3 regions of the Kitasatospora sp. NPDC032121 genome follow, and region 1 is predicted to be linked to each of the others. Evidence: riboswitches for the same ligand, from Rfam matches in the RefSeq annotation. Region 1 holds a riboswitch; each other region holds the start of a gene.
What was found. Region 1 has a riboswitch for cobalamin ahead of nicT (Nickel transporter NicT). Riboswitches for the same ligand answer to the same signal wherever they lie in the genome.
Positions count from the first base shown of each region.

Region 2: it holds a riboswitch for cobalamin, as region 1 does, so the genes downstream of both, ACZ5OX_RS14920 (FecCD family ABC transporter permease) here and nicT (Nickel transporter NicT) in region 1, are expected to answer to the same signal.
Region 3: it holds a riboswitch for cobalamin, as region 1 does, so the genes downstream of both, metE (5-methyltetrahydropteroyltriglutamate--homocysteine S-methyltransferase) here and nicT (Nickel transporter NicT) in region 1, are expected to answer to the same signal.

Region 1 is NZ_JBVILX010000001.1:135,405-140,767, forward strand. It holds gene nusB (transcription antitermination factor NusB) at 1-276, opposite strand, end outside; gene efp (elongation factor P) at 281-844, opposite strand; gene ACZ5OX_RS00580 (M24 family metallopeptidase) at 921-2,027, opposite strand; gene nicT (Nickel transporter NicT) at 2,251-3,366, opposite strand; cobalamin riboswitch at 3,396-3,609, opposite strand; gene ACZ5OX_RS00590 (ArsR/SmtB family transcription factor) at 3,691-4,074, shown strand; gene ACZ5OX_RS00595 (hypothetical protein) at 4,125-5,363, shown strand, end outside.
Region 2 is NZ_JBVILX010000004.1:208,934-214,296, forward strand. It holds gene ACZ5OX_RS14895 (amino acid ABC transporter permease) at 1-282, shown strand, start outside; gene ACZ5OX_RS14900 (amino acid ABC transporter ATP-binding protein) at 330-1,082, shown strand; gene ACZ5OX_RS14905 (CGNR zinc finger domain-containing protein) at 1,217-1,798, shown strand; gene sodX (nickel-type superoxide dismutase maturation protease) at 1,858-2,220, opposite strand; gene sodN (superoxide dismutase, Ni) at 2,489-2,884, shown strand; cobalamin riboswitch at 2,953-3,090, shown strand; gene ACZ5OX_RS14920 (FecCD family ABC transporter permease) at 3,213-4,292, shown strand; gene ACZ5OX_RS14925 (ABC transporter ATP-binding protein) at 4,298-5,107, shown strand; gene ACZ5OX_RS14930 (ABC transporter substrate-binding protein) at 5,136-5,363, shown strand, end outside.
Region 3 is NZ_JBVILX010000003.1:343,450-348,812, forward strand. It holds gene ACZ5OX_RS12500 (MFS transporter) at 1-623, shown strand, start outside; gene ACZ5OX_RS12505 (MarR family winged helix-turn-helix transcriptional regulator) at 623-1,075, shown strand; gene cobF (precorrin-6A synthase (deacetylating)) at 1,182-1,940, opposite strand; gene ACZ5OX_RS12515 (acyl-CoA thioesterase) at 2,438-2,890, shown strand; cobalamin riboswitch at 2,981-3,189, shown strand; gene metE (5-methyltetrahydropteroyltriglutamate--homocysteine S-methyltransferase) at 3,363-5,363, shown strand, end outside.

The DNA of each region.
Region 1 (5,363 bases):
CCGCAGGACGTTGCGGTCCACGATCGGCATCCGGTCGAGGGTCCAGCCCACGGCGTACTGCTCGATCAGGTCGTCGATGCGGCGGGCGTGCTGGACGTACCCCTCGATGAGCTCCATGGTGTACTCACCCACCTGCGGGGTGCCCTCGTCGGGCTTGGGCTCGCGGGCGCGGGCCACCCAGTCGGCGAGGACCTGCTGCGGGTCGACCCCGCGGTGGTCGGCCTCGAAGAGGATCTGGAAGGCCCTGGTGCGGGCCTTGCTGCGTGCGGCCGACACGGACTTACTTCACCCGGCCGAGGTAGCTGCCGTCGCGGGTGTCGACCTTGACCTTCTCGCCGGTGGTGACGAAGAGCGGGACCTGGATCTCGGCACCGGTCTCCAGGGTGGCCGGCTTGGTGCCACCGGTGGAGCGGTCGCCCTGGACGCCCGGCTCGGTGTTGGCGATGGTCAGCTCGACGGCGGCCGGGAGCTCGATGTACAGGACCGAGCCCTCGTTCTGCGCGACGAGGGCCTCGAAGCCCTCCAGCAGGTACTTGGCGGCGTCGCCGACGACCGACGGCTCGATGGTCAGCTGGTCGTAGGTGTCCATGTCCATGAACACGAAGTTCTCGCCGTCCTTGTACGAGAACTGCATGCCGCGCTTGTCGACGTTGGCGGTCTCGACCTTGGTGCCCGCGTTGAAGGTCTTGTCGACGACCTTGCCCGTCAGGACCTCCTTGAGCTTGGTACGCACGAAGGCCGGGCCCTTGCCGGGCTTGACGTGCTGGAACTCGACGACGGACCAGAGCTTGCCGCCCTCCAGCTTGAGGACCATGCCGTTCTTGAGATCGTTCGTGGAAGCCACGGGCGCACTTACTCCTGGATATAGCTGTCAAGGAACCAAGGGGTGCGTCCTGCCGCCCACGGCCCGGGGGCCGCGGTCACAGGGCGAGGAGCTCCTTGGTGGTGATGGTGAGCAGCTCGGGCCCGCCCTCTTCGAGGGGGCGCACGACGAGCGTGTCCTCGATCCGGACCCCGCCCTTGCCCGGGAGGTGGACCCCTGGGCCGACGGTGACCGGTACGCGGCTGTCCAGTTTACCCATGTCCGCCGGACCGAGTCGCGGGGCCTCCCGGATCTCCAGCCCGATGCCGTGGCCCACCGGGTGCGGGGAGGCCTCGGTGTGGCCGGCCGCCTCCAGGACCTGCCGGGCGGCCCGGTCGGGTACGCACTGCTCCACCCCTGGTCCGAGCGCCTCCCGCCCGGCCCGCTGGGCCCGGAAGACCAGCCGGTGCAGCTCCACCTGCCAGGGTGCGGGAGCGGCGCCGATCACGAAGGTGCGGGCGGTGGAGACGCCGTAGCCGCGGTACTGGGCGCCCATCACCACGGTCAGGAAGTCGCCCTCCTCCACCCGGCGGTCGGTCGGCTGGTGGGCGGCCTGGCCGGAGTGGCTGCCGGTGCCGACCGAGACCGGGAAGGCCGCCCGGTCGGCGCCGTGGTCGATCATCCGGCGCTCCAGCTCCATCGCCAGGTGCCGCTCGGTGCGGCCGACCAGGATCGACTCCAGCAGCTCGCCGAGCGCCTGGTCGGCGATCTCGGCGGCGATCCGCAGGTCGGCGATCTCGCGTTCGTCCTTGACCACCCGCAGCCGCTCCACGGTCCGGCCGAGGTCCACCAGCCGCGCCCCCTCGGTCAGGCCGCCGACCGCCCGGTGCCGGCTGACGGTCAGGTCGTGCTCCTCCACCGCCAGGCCCGCCACCCCCGAGCGCGCGGCGGCCGACGCGGCGGCCAGCGCGGTGTCCGACCCGCCCGCCACCGGCAGCCGGGTGACGTCCGGGGCGATCAGGTGCTCGCCGGTGTCGTCCGGCGGCAGGTCGTCCGGCAGCGCGAGCAGGGCCCGCTCTCTGGTCAGCAGCAGACTCGCCCCGCAGGGCGCGCAGCCCGTCAGGTACCGCACGTTCGCCGCACGGGTGATCAGCGCCGCGTCGGCCCCGGCCGCACTGCAGTGCTCCCTCACCCGCTCCCGCCGCCCCGCGTACGCATCCGCCATGCGTCGAGCCTACGAACCCCCGGCCCGAACCGCCCGCCGAGCGCCCCCGACAGAACCCCCGGTGCCCCTTGCGCGCCCCCGCGCGACCGCGCCGCGCACCCCGCTCCCCCACCCGCCGCGTCGTTCGGCGCCGATCCGGTGCCCGGGAACGGGCGGGCCGCGGGCGCCTCCCCGGGTTCGGGGCGGCGCCGCTCCACGTGCTCGGAGGCCGGCGGCCGCCCGGTCACGGACTGTCGGGCGTCCAGCGCTTCTCCACCCGGGCGAGCTTCCAGTACCCGATCGCGATCGCCCAGACGACCACGAACAGCCCGGCGATGGCGTAGCCGACGTTGTCCAGCGAGATGTCCGCGATGAACCCGGTGACCGGGTCGGTCAGGTCGAGCTTCTCGTGCAGCACCCCGACCAGCTCGATGGTGCCGATGATGAAGGCCACCGCGATCGACAGCCCGGTGATGGTCAGGTTGTAGTACACCTTCCGCACCGGGTTGGCGAAGGCCCACTGGTACGCGAAGTTCATGAACGTCCCGTCCAGGGTGTCGAACAGGCTCATCCCGGCCGCGAACAGCAGCGGCAGGCAGACGATCGCGTACCACGGCAGCCCGGAGGCCGCACCCGAGCCGGCCATCACCATCAGGGTGACCTCGGTCGCGGTGTCGAAGCCCAGGCCCAGCACCATGCCCACCGGGAACATCTGCCCCGGCCGGGTGATCGAACGGGTCGCCCGGTTCAGCACCCGGGCCATGAAGCCGCGCGAGTCGAGGTGCGCCTCCAGCTCCTTCTCGTCGAACCGCCCGGCCCGCATCGAGCGGAACACCTTGAGGATGCCGAGCAGCGCCGCCAGGTTGAGCGCGCCGATCAGGTAGAGGAAGGCACCGGAGGCCGTCGTGCCGACCACGCCCAGCCACTTGTGGGTGGCCGACTCGTCGTCCATCAGCGTGTTCGCCAGCTGCGCGCCGCCCGCCACCAGGGCGGCCATCAGCACCACCATCGAGGAGTGCCCGAGGGCGAACCAGAAGCCCACCGAGACCGGCCGCTTGCCGTCCGCCATCAGCTTGCGGGTGGTGTTGTCGATCACCGCGATGTGGTCGGCGTCGAAGGCGTGCCGCATGCCGAGGGTGTACGCGGTGATACCCAGGCCCACCCCGAAGACCTGGGTACCGACCGCGTACCGCTCGGGTGCGACCAGGAAGATCAGCGTGCCGAAGGCCACCACGTGCATGGCCACGATCACCGCCATCAGCCCGGCCGTACGGACGGTGTCCTCGCGCCGCCATCTGAAGGTGGGCAGCGCGGCGGGGCCGGGTCCGGTCCCGGCGGAAACGGTTTCGGGCAGGGTCATGCGGATCACGCTCCAGCACCTCGTGGAAAACCTCGTGAGCTGCCGTGGCCGGTCTCCTGGCTGACGGGAACACCCGCACCCGCCTTCCCAGGCGCACGAGGCGCCCAGTGGCTTCATGGGTGCGGACGACGCTCCTCCGTGGACGGAGGAGCGACCCGATCACAGTGGCGAGGGCCGCTCCGGGCTGGGACCCCTGAGGGTCCGTCACCGGTCTTCCCGAGCACCACGGCGGGGAACACCGTAGGGCCCCGCCCCGACCCATGCAAGGCTGCGCACCTGCGCAGGTGTCCAGGATCACAGGCCCCTGCCTGCGAGAATGTCCGCATGCATCTCGTACCGGAGGACCGCGCGGGCCACCGCACCATCGACGGACACCGGGTCTGCGAGGCCATCGCCGCGATCGGCGAGCCCGCGCACGTCCGGTCCTGGGCCGAGCGGTTCTCCCTGCTCGCGGACCCCGGCCGGCTCGCCCTGCTGCTCGCCCTCCATCGGGCCGGCCCGCTCGCCGTCAGCGATCTCGCCGTCGCCACCGGCATGCGCGACCCGGCCGTCTCCCAGGCCCTGCGGCTGCTCCGCACGGCCGGCGTGGTCACCGGCGACCGGGACGGACGAGTGGTGCGCTACCGGCTCGTGGACGAGGCCATGCGCCCCCTGCTCGACGAGTGCGCCGCCGCCGAGCACCACGAGCCCAGCGCGGCCGCGGGCTGACCCGCACTCGGAACCGCGCCGCGGCCCGACCGGATGAGTACGATCATGGTGTGCCGTCCCACCCCCACGCCTGGCCCGCCGACCGCTGGAACACCCGACCGGTCAGGGCCCGCGTGCTGGCGGTCGCCCGCACCCTCACCTCGGCCACCCGGGTCCTGGACGTCCTCACCCTGCTGAGCCCGGACGGCATCGAGCGCTACTTCACCGTCAACCCCGGCTCCGCCTTCGCCGACCGCGCCCTGGACGAGTACCTGCACGGCCTGTCCGGCTTCACCGTGCTGGACTGGGAAGACGCCGTCCGCCGCCGCTTCGACCTTGCCGTCGCCTGCGCCGTCCACTCCTCCATGCACCGCCTGGACGCCCGCCTCGTCGTCCTCCCGCACGGCGCCGGCTACAACCGCCTGGTCACCGAGTCCACCGGCGACACGGTCAGCGCCGCCGGCCTGTCCCGCAACGAACTCACCCACCGCGGAAGGGTGTTCGTCGACGTCCTGGGCCTCTCCCACCCCGAGCAGCTGGACCGGCTGCGGGACTCCTGCCCCGAGGCGCTGGACGTCGCCCAGGTCGTCGGCGACCCGTGCTTCGACCGGATGCTCGGCAGCCGGCGCTCCCGTGACGGCTACCGCGCCGCGCTCGGCGCCGTCGGCGGCCGACGGCTCGTCGTCGTCAGCTCCACCTGGAGCGAGCACTCGTTATTCGGCCGCCACCCCGACCTGCCCCAGCGGCTGGTCCGCCAACTGCCCGCCGACGAGTACACGGTGGCCGTCGTCCTGCACCCCAACGTGTGGAGCCGGCACGACCCCGAGGCGCTGCTCGCCGCCGCCTGCCGGATGGGCCTGCGCCTGATCCCACCCCACCAGGGCTGGCAGGCCGCACTCGTCGCCGCCGACTGCGTGATCGGCGACCACGGCTCGGTCACCGTCTACGGCGCCGCCCTGGACCACCGCACCCTGCTCGTCGCCACCGGCGCCGCCGAACTCGACCCGCGCTCCCCCAGCTACGCCTTCGGCCAGGCCGCGCCCGTCCTCGACCCCGACGGGGACCTCACCGCCCAGCTCGAACTGGCCCTGGCCCGGGACCCGGCCGACCTGAGCGGCATCACCGACCGGTCGCTCGCCCACCGCGGCGAGTCCGCCCGCCTGCTGCGCCCGCTGCTCTACTCCTTCCTGAAGGAGCTGGACGAACCCCGGGACGAACCGGCCCTGCCGCCCTACCCCAAGCCCGTCCCGCACCCCGCCGCCACCGAGGGGCCCACCGCGTACGACGTCGAGGGCCGGAGCGAGGGCACC
Region 2 (5,363 bases), on a different contig from region 1:
TCCGTGATCTCCCTCGAGGAGATCTTCCGGGCCGGCCAGGTCATCTACTCCCGCAACTACCAGAACATCCCGCTGCTGATCGTGGTCAGCCTCTGGTACCTGTTCTTCACCTCGGTGCTGACCATCGGCCAGTACTACATCGAGCGCCACTACGCCCGGGGCTCCAACCGCACCCTGCCGCCCACCCCGCTGCAGCGGCTGCGGGGCCTGTTCGCCGGGAAGCCCGCCCCCAGGACGACCACCGACGTCGTCCCGGGGCTCGAGGGAGGTGGTCACGTATGACCGACCTGAGCAAGACCCCCGCCGACGCCGCGGCGTCCACCGAGCCCATGGTCCGCGCCGAGAACGTGCACAAGTCCTACGGCCCGGTCGAGGTGCTCAAGGGCATCGACCTGGAGGTCAAGCAGGGCGAGGTGTTCTGCCTGATCGGCCCCTCCGGTTCCGGCAAGTCGACCTTCCTGCGGTGCATCAACCACCTGGAGAAGATCAACGGCGGCCGCCTCTGGGTGGACGGCGAGCTGGTCGGCTACCGGCAGAAGGGCGACCGGCTGCACGAGCTCAAGGACCGCGAGGTCGCCCTCAAGCGGCGCGACATCGGCATGGTCTTCCAGCGCTTCAACCTGTTCCCGCACATGACCGCCGTCGAGAACGTCATGGAGGCGCCGGTCCAGGTCAAGGGCGAGAGCAGGGCCGACGCCCGCGAGCGCGGCATGGCCCTGCTGGAGCGGGTCGGCCTGGCCGACAAGGCCGGGAACTACCCCTCGCAGCTCTCCGGCGGCCAGCAGCAGCGCGTGGCGATCGCCCGCGCGCTGGCCATGAAGCCCAAGCTGATGCTCTTCGACGAGCCCACCTCCGCACTCGACCCGGAGCTGGTCGGCGACGTCCTCGACGTCATGCGCGGCCTCGCCGAGGAGGGCATGACCATGGTGGTCGTCACCCACGAGATGGGCTTCGCCCGCGAGGTCGGCGACGCCCTGGTGTTCATGGACGGCGGCGTGGTGGTCGAGTCCGGCAACCCCCGCGAGGTGCTCACCAACCCGCAGCACGAGCGCACCAGGGCCTTCCTGTCCAAGGTGCTCTAGGCGGTACCGTCGGCGCCCGGCAGACCCGTCCTGCCGGGCGCCGCCCCCTTTCCCGCCGGGGAGAGGAGGCCGGAACGCCGTACGAGTAATAGGCTGGAAGCAGTCAGCCCGTTACCGAATCTGGAAGGACCCCTGTGGAGCTCGCCGCCTACGCCGATCTCGCCGTTCGGCTGGTGAACACCGAGGAGCCCGAGCGCGGCACCGACGCGCTGACCTCCGTGGAGGCGGTGCGCGGCCTGTTCTCCGACTCCTCGCGGGCCGCCGCCCTCGCCGACGAGTCCGACCTGCCCCGGCTGCGGGCGGTGCGGACCAGGCTGCGCGGCGTCTTCGAGGCCGCCGCCGAGGGCGACGAGGTCCGCGGCGTCGACCTGCTGAACAGCCTGCTGATGGAGTACCCCGTCAGCCCGCTGGTCTCCGGACACGACTACCTGGACGACGCCGGGCGGCCGCGCTGGCACCTGCACCTGGCCGACAACTCCCCCACCGCCACCGCGCACTACACCGCGGTCGCCTGCATGGGCCTGGCCGTCCACCTGACCGAGCTGGGCGCCGACCGGCTCGGCATCTGCCAGGCCGTGCCCTGCCGCAACGCCTACCTGGACACCTCGACCAACCGCTCCCGCCGCTACTGCTCGGACCGCTGCGCGACCCGCGCCAACGTGGCCGCCTACCGGGCCCGCAAGCGCCAGGAGGCGGAGGCCGCGGCCCGGGCCTAGGCCCTCGCGAACCCAGGCCCCCGGGAGCTCGGAGCCCCGGGAGTCCGGGCCCCAGGGCCTCAGACCTCCTCCACCCAGGCGCCGAGCCGGCGGGCCAGGCCCGGCACCCGGGCCAGCCGCGGGGTGAGCAGCAGCCGCTCCAGCCGGCGCCCCGGCGCCAGCCAGGCCGGGCTCGGGTTCAGCCGCAGCAGCGCCCGGCCGAGCACCAGCTCGTCCGGGACGGCGCCGTAACTGCGGCTGTCGCTGTCCACCGGGCGGTTGTCCGACAGCAGCCACCAGCCCTTGGGCCGGCGCTCGACGGCCCGCTTCACCACCAGCAGGTCCTGCTGGAACGGGTGCCGGAAGACCACCACCGCGCCCGGCCGGATCGGCGCGCCGTACCGGACCAGCAGCCGGTCGCCCTCGCGCAGGGTCGGGACCATCGACGGCCCCGCCACGTCGACCAGCCCGAACGGCAGCACACCGCCCCGGTCCCCGGCTCCGACGTCCTCCGGTCGCGTGCTCCGCGCCACGACTCCTCCTCCCGCTCCGCCCGTCCCCCAGTCTGCCGTACGGGCCGTCAGCGCCCCGATGTCCGGAATACCCCGGTTGCGGGTCCGTCTTTCGCCCTAGGCCCGCCGCCCGATCGCGAAACCGGGCGGGCGGAAGGGTAATCTCGGGCGCGGGAAGACGATCTAAGGAAGGACTCCCATGTTCTCTCGTCTGTTTGCACCGCGCGCCACCGCCCACGCCCACTGCGACCTGCCCTGCGGCGTGTACGACCCCGCGCAGGCCAAGCTCGAGGCCGAGTCCGTCAAGGCCACCCAGGAGAAGTACCAGGCCAACGAGGACCCGCACTTCCGCGCCCGCGCCATCATCATCAAGGAGCAGCGCGCCGAGGCCGTCAAGCACCACATCTCGGTGCTGTGGAGCGACTACTTCAAGGCCCCGCACTTCGAGAAGTACCCGCAGCTGCACCAGCTGATCAACGACACCCTGAAGGCCGCCTCGGCCGCCAAGGCGTCCACCGACCCGGCCACCGGCCAGGCCCTGCTGGACCTGATCGCCGAGGTCGACAAGATCTTCTGGGAGACCAAGCAGGCCTGAGCCTGACGCGTCGCCACCCGACCGCCCCCGTCCGGACCACCGGACGGGGGCGGTCGTGCGTTCACGCCCGATCCTCGAACGGTAAGGGTTGCCTGCCCTGAGTGGCTGTTATGCTGCCAGGGCGTCCGAGGGGAAGTCCGGTGTGAATCCGGCGCTGACCCGCAACGGTGAGCACGGCCCGTACCAGCCCGTACGGCCGCGCCAGCCCGATCACCCTCGGCCGCCGAACTCCCGACAACTCGCCGTGGACTGCGAGGGGAACGGCGCCCCGGCACGCCCCGGCCCGCGCCCGCCCCGGCGCACCCCCGGCCCGAGGCAAGGCGCACCCGTGAACCGCGCACCCGCAGACCGTGCAGTCGGCCCGCCCACTCGTCGCACACCCGTCGTCCCGCTCGCCGCCGGCCTCGGCGCCGCCCTCCTGCTCTCGCTGGTCTGCGGGGTCGCCCTCGGCTCCTCCGGGCTCGGCCTGCCCCGGGTGCTGCGGCTGCTGGGCGCCGGGCTGACGGGCGGTCGACTGGAGGCGGACGAGGCGGCGGCGTACGCGATCGTCTGGGAGATCCGGCTGCCGCGCACCGTACTGGCCGCCGTGGTCGGCGCCGGACTGGCCGCCTGCGGCGTCGCCGTCCAGGCCCTGGTGCGCAACGCGCTGGCCGACCCCTTCGTCCTCGGCATCTCCTCCGGCGCGGCGGTCGGCGCCAACGCCGTCCTGCTGTTCGGCGCCTTCGCCTCGCTCGGCGTGTGGGCGATCTCCGCCTCCGCCTTCGGCTCCGCCCTGGCCGCCATGACGCTGGTCTACCTCGCCGCCCGCACCGCGTTCGGGCTCACCCCGCTGCGCCTGGTGCTCACCGGCACCGCCCTGTCCTACGGATTCTCCGCCGCCACCACCCTGATGGTCTTCGCCGCCGACCGCGGCGAGGCCGCCCGGGACGCCATGATGTGGCTGCTCGGCAGCCTCGGCGGTGCCACCTGGGGCTCGGTGCCGATCGCCGCCGTCACCGTCCTGGCCGGCCTCGCCTACCTGGCCTGCGCCGCCGGACGGCTGGACGCGCTCGCGATGGGCGACGAGACCTCCGCCTCGCTCGGCGTGGACCCGGACCGGCTGCGCCGCGAGCTGTTCGTGGTGACCGCCGCCGTCACCGGCACCGTGGTCGCGGTCAGCGGGGCGATCGGCTTCGTCGGGCTGCTGATGCCGCACCTGGCCCGGATGCTGGTCGGCGCCGGACACCGCCGGGTGCTGGTGATCGCCCCGCTCGCCGGGGCCCTGCTGCTGGTCTGGGTGGACATCGCCTCGCGCACCCTGCTGGCGCCCGCCGAACTGCCCGTCGGGGTGTTCACCGCGGTGCTCGGCGTGCCCGCCTTCCTGCTGATGATGCGCCGCCGCGGCCAGTCCTTCGGAGGCACCCGGTGACCGACGTGACCGAGGCGGCCGCCGTGGCCGCGCACGCCCAGGACCTCGCCGTCGACGCCGTCTCGGTGGAGCTGGCCGGCACCCGGCTGGTCCACGAGGTGAGCCTGGCGGCCACTGCCGGACAGGTGGTCGGGCTCATCGGCCCGAACGGCAGCGGCAAGTCGACGCTGCTGCGCTGCGTCTACCGGGTGCTGAGGCCGGCCGGCGGCGCGGTCCGGCTGGCCGGCGACGACCTGCACGCCCTCACCGCCCGCGAGACGGCCCGCCGGGTGGCCGCGCTGACCCAGGAGCACTCCGCCGAGTTCGACTTCACCGTCGCCGAGGTGGTCGCGATGGGCCGGCTGCCGCACCGCCGCGGCTTCGGCGCCCCCACCGACGGGGACGCGGAGCGCTGCGCCGAGGCGCTGCGCAAGGTCCGGGCCGGGCACCTGGCCGAGCGCGGCTTCCTGAGCCTGTCCGGGGGCGAGAAGCAGCGGGTGCTGTTCGCCCGCGCCCTGGTCCAGGAGCCGCGCCTGCTGGTGCTGGACGAACCCACCAACCACCTCGACATCGCCCACCAGTTGGAGGTGCTGGCGCTCGCCCGCGAGGCCGGCCCGACGGTGCTCACCGCGCTGCACGACCTCAACCTGGCGGCGGGTCACTGCGACCTGCTGTACGTGCTGCGGGCCGGCCGGATCGTCGCCTCCGGCACGCCCGAGGAGGTGCTCCGACCCGCCCTGCTGGCCGAGGTGTTCGGCGTCCGGGCCACCCCGGTGCGGCACCCGGAGAGCGGTGCCCTCCAGCTGCTGTTCGACCGTCTCGACCACCCCGCCTGATCCGCCCCCCCTGCCCAGAGGAACCACCGTGCGCACCAAGGCCGTTGCCGCCACCGCCCTGCTCACCCTCGGACTCACCGCCTGCGGCGCCGAGATCGCCCCCAAGGAGACCGCCACCGCCTCCGCCCACTACCCGGTGACGGTGGACAACTGCGGCGAGAAGCTCACCTTCGACCGGAAGCCCGCCCGGGTGGTGACCAACGACGTCAACATCACCGAGCTGATGCTCTCCCTGGGCCTCGCCGACCGGATGGCC
Region 3 (5,363 bases), on a different contig from region 1:
GCGGCTTCCTGTTCCTCAGCTCCCTGTACCTCCAGGACGTCCGCGGTCTCGACCCGCTGCACGCCGGGCTGTTCATGCTGCCGATGGCCGTCATGTCGCTGCTCACCGCGCCGCTGTCCGGCCGGATGGTGGCCACCCGGGGGCCGCGCACGCCGCTGCTGCTGGCCGGGACGACGCTCACCGCGAGCGCCGTGCTCCAGGCGGTCGGCTACTCCGAGCACCTGCCGACCGGGCTGCTGGTCGTCGCCTTCCTGCTCTTCGGTACCGGCTTCGGCCTGGTCAACGCGCCCATCACCAACACCGCCGTCTCCGGGATGCCCCGCTCTCAGGCCGGGGTGGCGGCGGCCGTGGCCTCCACCAGCCGGCAGGTCGGCCAGTCCCTGGGCGTCGCGGTGACCGGCGCCCTGATGGCCGGAACCGCCCTGGCGGACCCGGCGGACTTCACCGGGGCCGCGCGGACGGCCTGGTGGATCATCGCCGGCTGCGGGGCGGCCGTGCTGGTCACCGGTACGCTCACTTCCGGCCGCTGGGCCCGGACGACGGCCGAGCGCGTGGCGCGACGGCTCGCCGAGCAGGAGCCGGCCGAGGGAACCGAGGAGACGAAGGAGACGGTGGACGCCTGATGGAGCGCCTTGACACCGGCGGGCACCCCAAGGGGAGCGGGGCCGACGCCGCCATGGCGGCCCGGGTCTGGCAGGGGATGTACGCGCTCGTGCTGGAGCGCGACGACCGCCGCAAGACCGTCGCCGACGCCCTGGGCATGAGCTTCAGTCGGGTCAGGGCGCTGCGCCGGCTCGCCGCCGGCCCGATCACCCTGCGGGAGCTGGCCGAGCGGCTGACCGCCGATCCGCCGTACACCACCGTCATCGTGGACGACCTGGTGCGGCGCGGGCTCGCCGAACGCATCACCAACCCGGCCGACCGGCGCTCCAAGCTGGTCCACCTCACCGAGGAGGGCGAGGCGAAGGCGGCGCTCGCCACCGCGATCCTCACCACGCCGCCGGACGCGCTGCTCGGACTGCCGCCGGAGGACCTGCGCGCGCTCGACCGGGTACTGGCGAAGCTGCTGGACTGAGGCCGCGGTCGGCTCACCGTCTGACCCGGTCGGCGGGAAGCGAGAAGCGGTCAGCCGTGAGCCGTGAGCCGTGAGCCGTGAGCCGTGAGCCGTCAGCCGTGGGCCGTCAGCCGTCCGAGCGCCGGAGCAGGTAGGTGTCCATGATCCAGCCCTTGCGCTCCCGGGCCCGCTCCCGCAGTTCACGGATCCGCGGGGCCGCCTCGGCGAGCGGCCCGGAGTCGAGCACCTCGTCGGGGGTGCCGAGGTAGGCGCCGTAGTGGATCTCCAGCCCCTCGGGGTCGATCTCGGTGAAGGCGGCCCGGCCGTCGAGCATCACCACCACGTCGTCCACCCCCTCGGGGAAGCCCTCGGCCAGGCGGCGGCCGGTGGTGATCTGCACCGGGCGGCCGACCCTGGTCAGCGTGGTGCGGTGCCGGGCGGCGAGCGCGGAGACGCTACTGATGCCCGGGATGACCTGGTACTCGAACGGCGCGCCGCCCCGGGTGGACACGTCGTCCACCACGGCGATGACGCTGTCGTAGAGGGCCGGGTCGCCCCAGACCAGGAACGCGCCGCTCTCGCCCGGGCCGAGGTGCTCGGCGAGCAGCTGTTCGACCAGGTCGGCGCGGCGGACGCGCCAGTCGTCCACGGCGGCCGCGTACGCCGGGGTCGTGCGGTCCCGCTCGGCGTCCGGCACCTCGACCACGCGGTGCCCGGGCCGTCCGTGCTCGGCCAGCATCCGGCGGCGCAGCGCGATCAGGTCCTGCCGTTCCTCGCTCTTGTCGAGGATGAAGAAGACGTCGGTGCGACCGATCGCCTTGACCGCTTGCAGGGTGAGGTGGTCCGGGTCGCCCGCACCGATGCCGATGACGAAGATGTGCCGCATGGGGGACATTCTGCCGTCCGCCCCGGCGTACGGGCCCGGGGGCCGTGCATGGCCGGCCGAAGCGGTGGGCGGTGGCTGTGAGCTGCGCGGATGGACGTAAGCTGGCGAGGCAGCTGGTTCGCCCCGCCCGCCGGGCGGGGTGTCGTCACGAGGGAACCCGGAGGGAGTCCGGGACCGCCCGCGGCGGCGAGCGGCAACGACCGCCGTCCTGCGCGCCGGGCCCGGCAACGGGTCCGGGGAGCGACGACCGGTGGGTGTCCGTCCCGGTTCGGCCGGGAGGGCGCGCCCACGAGTCCGAAGACCTGCCGCTGCCCGCGTGCCGTGGTGGCCCGCGGCCCACCACGACCCCGAGGGCGGGCCGATGGTGCGGGTGGGCCGTATACGGACGGCTGCCCGCTCCTCGGCGTGCCCGAGGTGCGCGACCTCACGAAGGAGAGTTCCGTGCAGCGGAACGCCGACCACGATTCCCACGGCGCCATGACGGGCGGGCCGTCGCTGTGACCAGTCCCGCTGTCCTCTCCCGCACCCCGGCCGACTCGGCGGTCACCCTCGCCCACATCATGAGCGACCACGACACCAACCTCTACGGTTCGGTGCACGGCGGCGTGATGATGAAGCTGATCGACGACGCGGCCGCCGCGGCCGCGGGCCGGCACGCCGGTGTTCCCGCGGTCACCGTCTCCGTCCGGGGGATGTCGTTCCTCGCGCCCGTCCGGGCGGGAGACCTCCTCACCGTCCGAGCCCGGGTCGGCAGCGTCGGGCGGACCTCGATGGACGTGTCGGTGGAGGTGACCTCGGAGCGTTGGAACCTCGCCGGGCCGGTGACCCGGGTGGCGACGGCGGAGCTGGTCTTCGTGGCGATCGACTCGCAGGGGCGGCCCCACCCCGTCCCCGAGCTGGTCCCGGAGGACGGCGGCCCCGACAAGCTGCGCGGACCTTCGGCCGAGTAGCCGTACGCGGCGGCGACGTCCCACGATACGGACGCCTTTCGAGATTTCCGCCTCGACGGCGACCTTCTGCCCCTAAGCTGGCGACGCAGCTGGTTCGCCCCGTCCGCCAGGCGGGGTGTCGTAAGAGGGAACCCGGTGACGCCTTTCAACTGGCCAGTCCGGGACTGCCCCGCAGCGGTGAGTGGGAACGACCGCCGTCATACGCACTGGACCCGGGACGGGTCTGGGAAGCGACGGCCAGTAGGTGTCCGCCCCGGTTTCGGCCGGGTGGGCGTGCCCACGAGTCCGAAGACCTGCCACTGCCCGTGCGCGACCGTTCGCGTGCGGCCATCCGGTGACCTCGTGGGCGGGTCGGCGACCATACCAGGCGGAGCCGTGCACGGGTGCGGGTGTCCGTCCGGTTCGTCATCCCTTCGCGTCCTCGTGCCACCACCGGTGCACTTGAGGATTCAGGCTCGCGAAGGAGAGTCCCTTGACAGCGAAGTCCGCAGCCGCGGCGTCCGTGGCCACCGCGTACGGCTACCCCCGGCAGGGTCGTGACCGTGAACTGAAGAAGGCGATCGAGGGCTACTGGAAGGGCGTGGTCACGGCCGAGGCGCTGCTGTCGACCGCGGCCGACCTGCGCCGGACCAACTGGGCCCAGCTCGCCGAGGCGGGGGTCGGGGAGGTCCCGACCGGTGACTTCTCGTTCTACGACCACGTGCTGGACGCCAGCGTGGCGGTCGGCGCGATCCCGCCGCGGCACCGGGAGGCGGTCGACGCCGACCCGCTGGACGGGTACTTCGCGATGGCGCGCGGCAACCAGGACGTCGCGCCGCTGGAGATGACCAAGTGGTTCGACACCAACTACCACTACCTGGTGCCGGAGTTGGGGCCGGACACGGTGTTCGCCGCGAACCCGGCCAAGGCGGTCGGCGAGTTCGAGGAGGCCCTCGCGCTCGGCCACACCGCCCGTCCGGTGCTGGTCGGTCCGGTGACCTACCTGCTGCTGGCCAAGCCGGCCCCCGGGGTGGCCGAGGACTTCCAGCCGATCACCCTGCTGGACCGGCTGCTGCCGGTCTACGCGGAGCTGCTCGCGGCGCTCGGGGCCGCGGGGGCCGAGTGGGTCCAGCTGGACGAGCCCGCGCTGGTCCAGGACCGGACCCCGGCCGAGCTGAACGCCGCCGCCCGGGCCTACCGCGAGCTCGGCGCCCTCACCGAGCGGCCCAAGCTGCTGATCGCGAGCTACTTCGACCGGCTCGGCGAGGCGCTGCCGGTGCTGGCCAAGGCCCCGGTGGAGGGCCTGGCGCTGGACTTCACCGGTCCGGCCGCCGCCAACCTGGAGGACCTCGCCGCCGTCGGCGGCCTGCCCGGCAAGCGGCTGGTCGCCGGGGTGATCGACGGGCGCAACATCTGGATCAACGACCTGGAGAAGTCGCTGTCCACCCTGGCGACCCTGCTGGGCCTCGCCGGCATCGTCGACGTCGCGCCGTCCTGCTCCCTGCTGCACGTCCCGCTCGACGCCGCCGCCGAACGGGAGTTGGACCCGCAGATCGCCCGCTGGCTGGCCTTCGCCAAGCAGAAGGCCGCCGAGACGGCGCTGCTCGCCCGCGGCCTGCGCGAGGGCACCGGCGCGATCACCGCCGAACTCGCCGCCAACCGAGCCGACCTCGCCTCCCGCGCCAACTCCCCGATCACCCACGACCCGGCGGTGCGCGCCCGGGCCGCCGCCGTCACCGCCGACGACACCCGCCGGGCCCAGGCCTACCCGCAGCGGGCCGAGGCCCAGCGCGCCCGGCTCGGCCTGCCGCTGCTGCCGACCACCACCATCGGATCCTTCCCGCAGACCACCGAACTGCGCACCGCACGCGCCGATCTGACGGCTGGTCGGATCGACGCGAACACCTACCGGGAGCGGATGGAGGCCGAGATCCGCGAGGTCATCGCCTACCAGGAGAAGGCCGGCCTGGACGTCCTGGTGCACGGCGAGCCCGAACGCAACGACATGGTCCAGTACTTCGCCGAGCAGCTCACCGGCTACCTCGCCACCCGGCACGGCTGGGTCCAGTCGTACGGCACCCGGTACGTACGCCCGCCGGTGCTGGCCGGGGACATCTCCCGCCCGCACCCGATGACCACCGACTGGTTCGGCTACGCGCAGAGCCTGACCGACCGCCCGGTCAAGGGCATGCTCACCGGCCCGGTCACCATGCTCGCGTGGTCCTTCGTCCGCGACGACCAGCCGCTCGCCGACACCGCCCGCCAGGTCGCCCTCGCCCTGCGCGACGAGGTCGGCGACCTGGAGGCGGCGGGCGCGGCCGTGGTCCAGGTGGACGAACCGGCCCTGCGCGAGACCCTCCCGCTGCGGGCCGCCGCCCGCCCGGCGTACCTGGACTGGGCCACCGAGGCCTTCCGGCTGGCCACTTCCGGGGTGCGGGCCGACACCCAGATCCACACCCACATGTGCTACGCCGAGTTCGGCGCGATCATGACC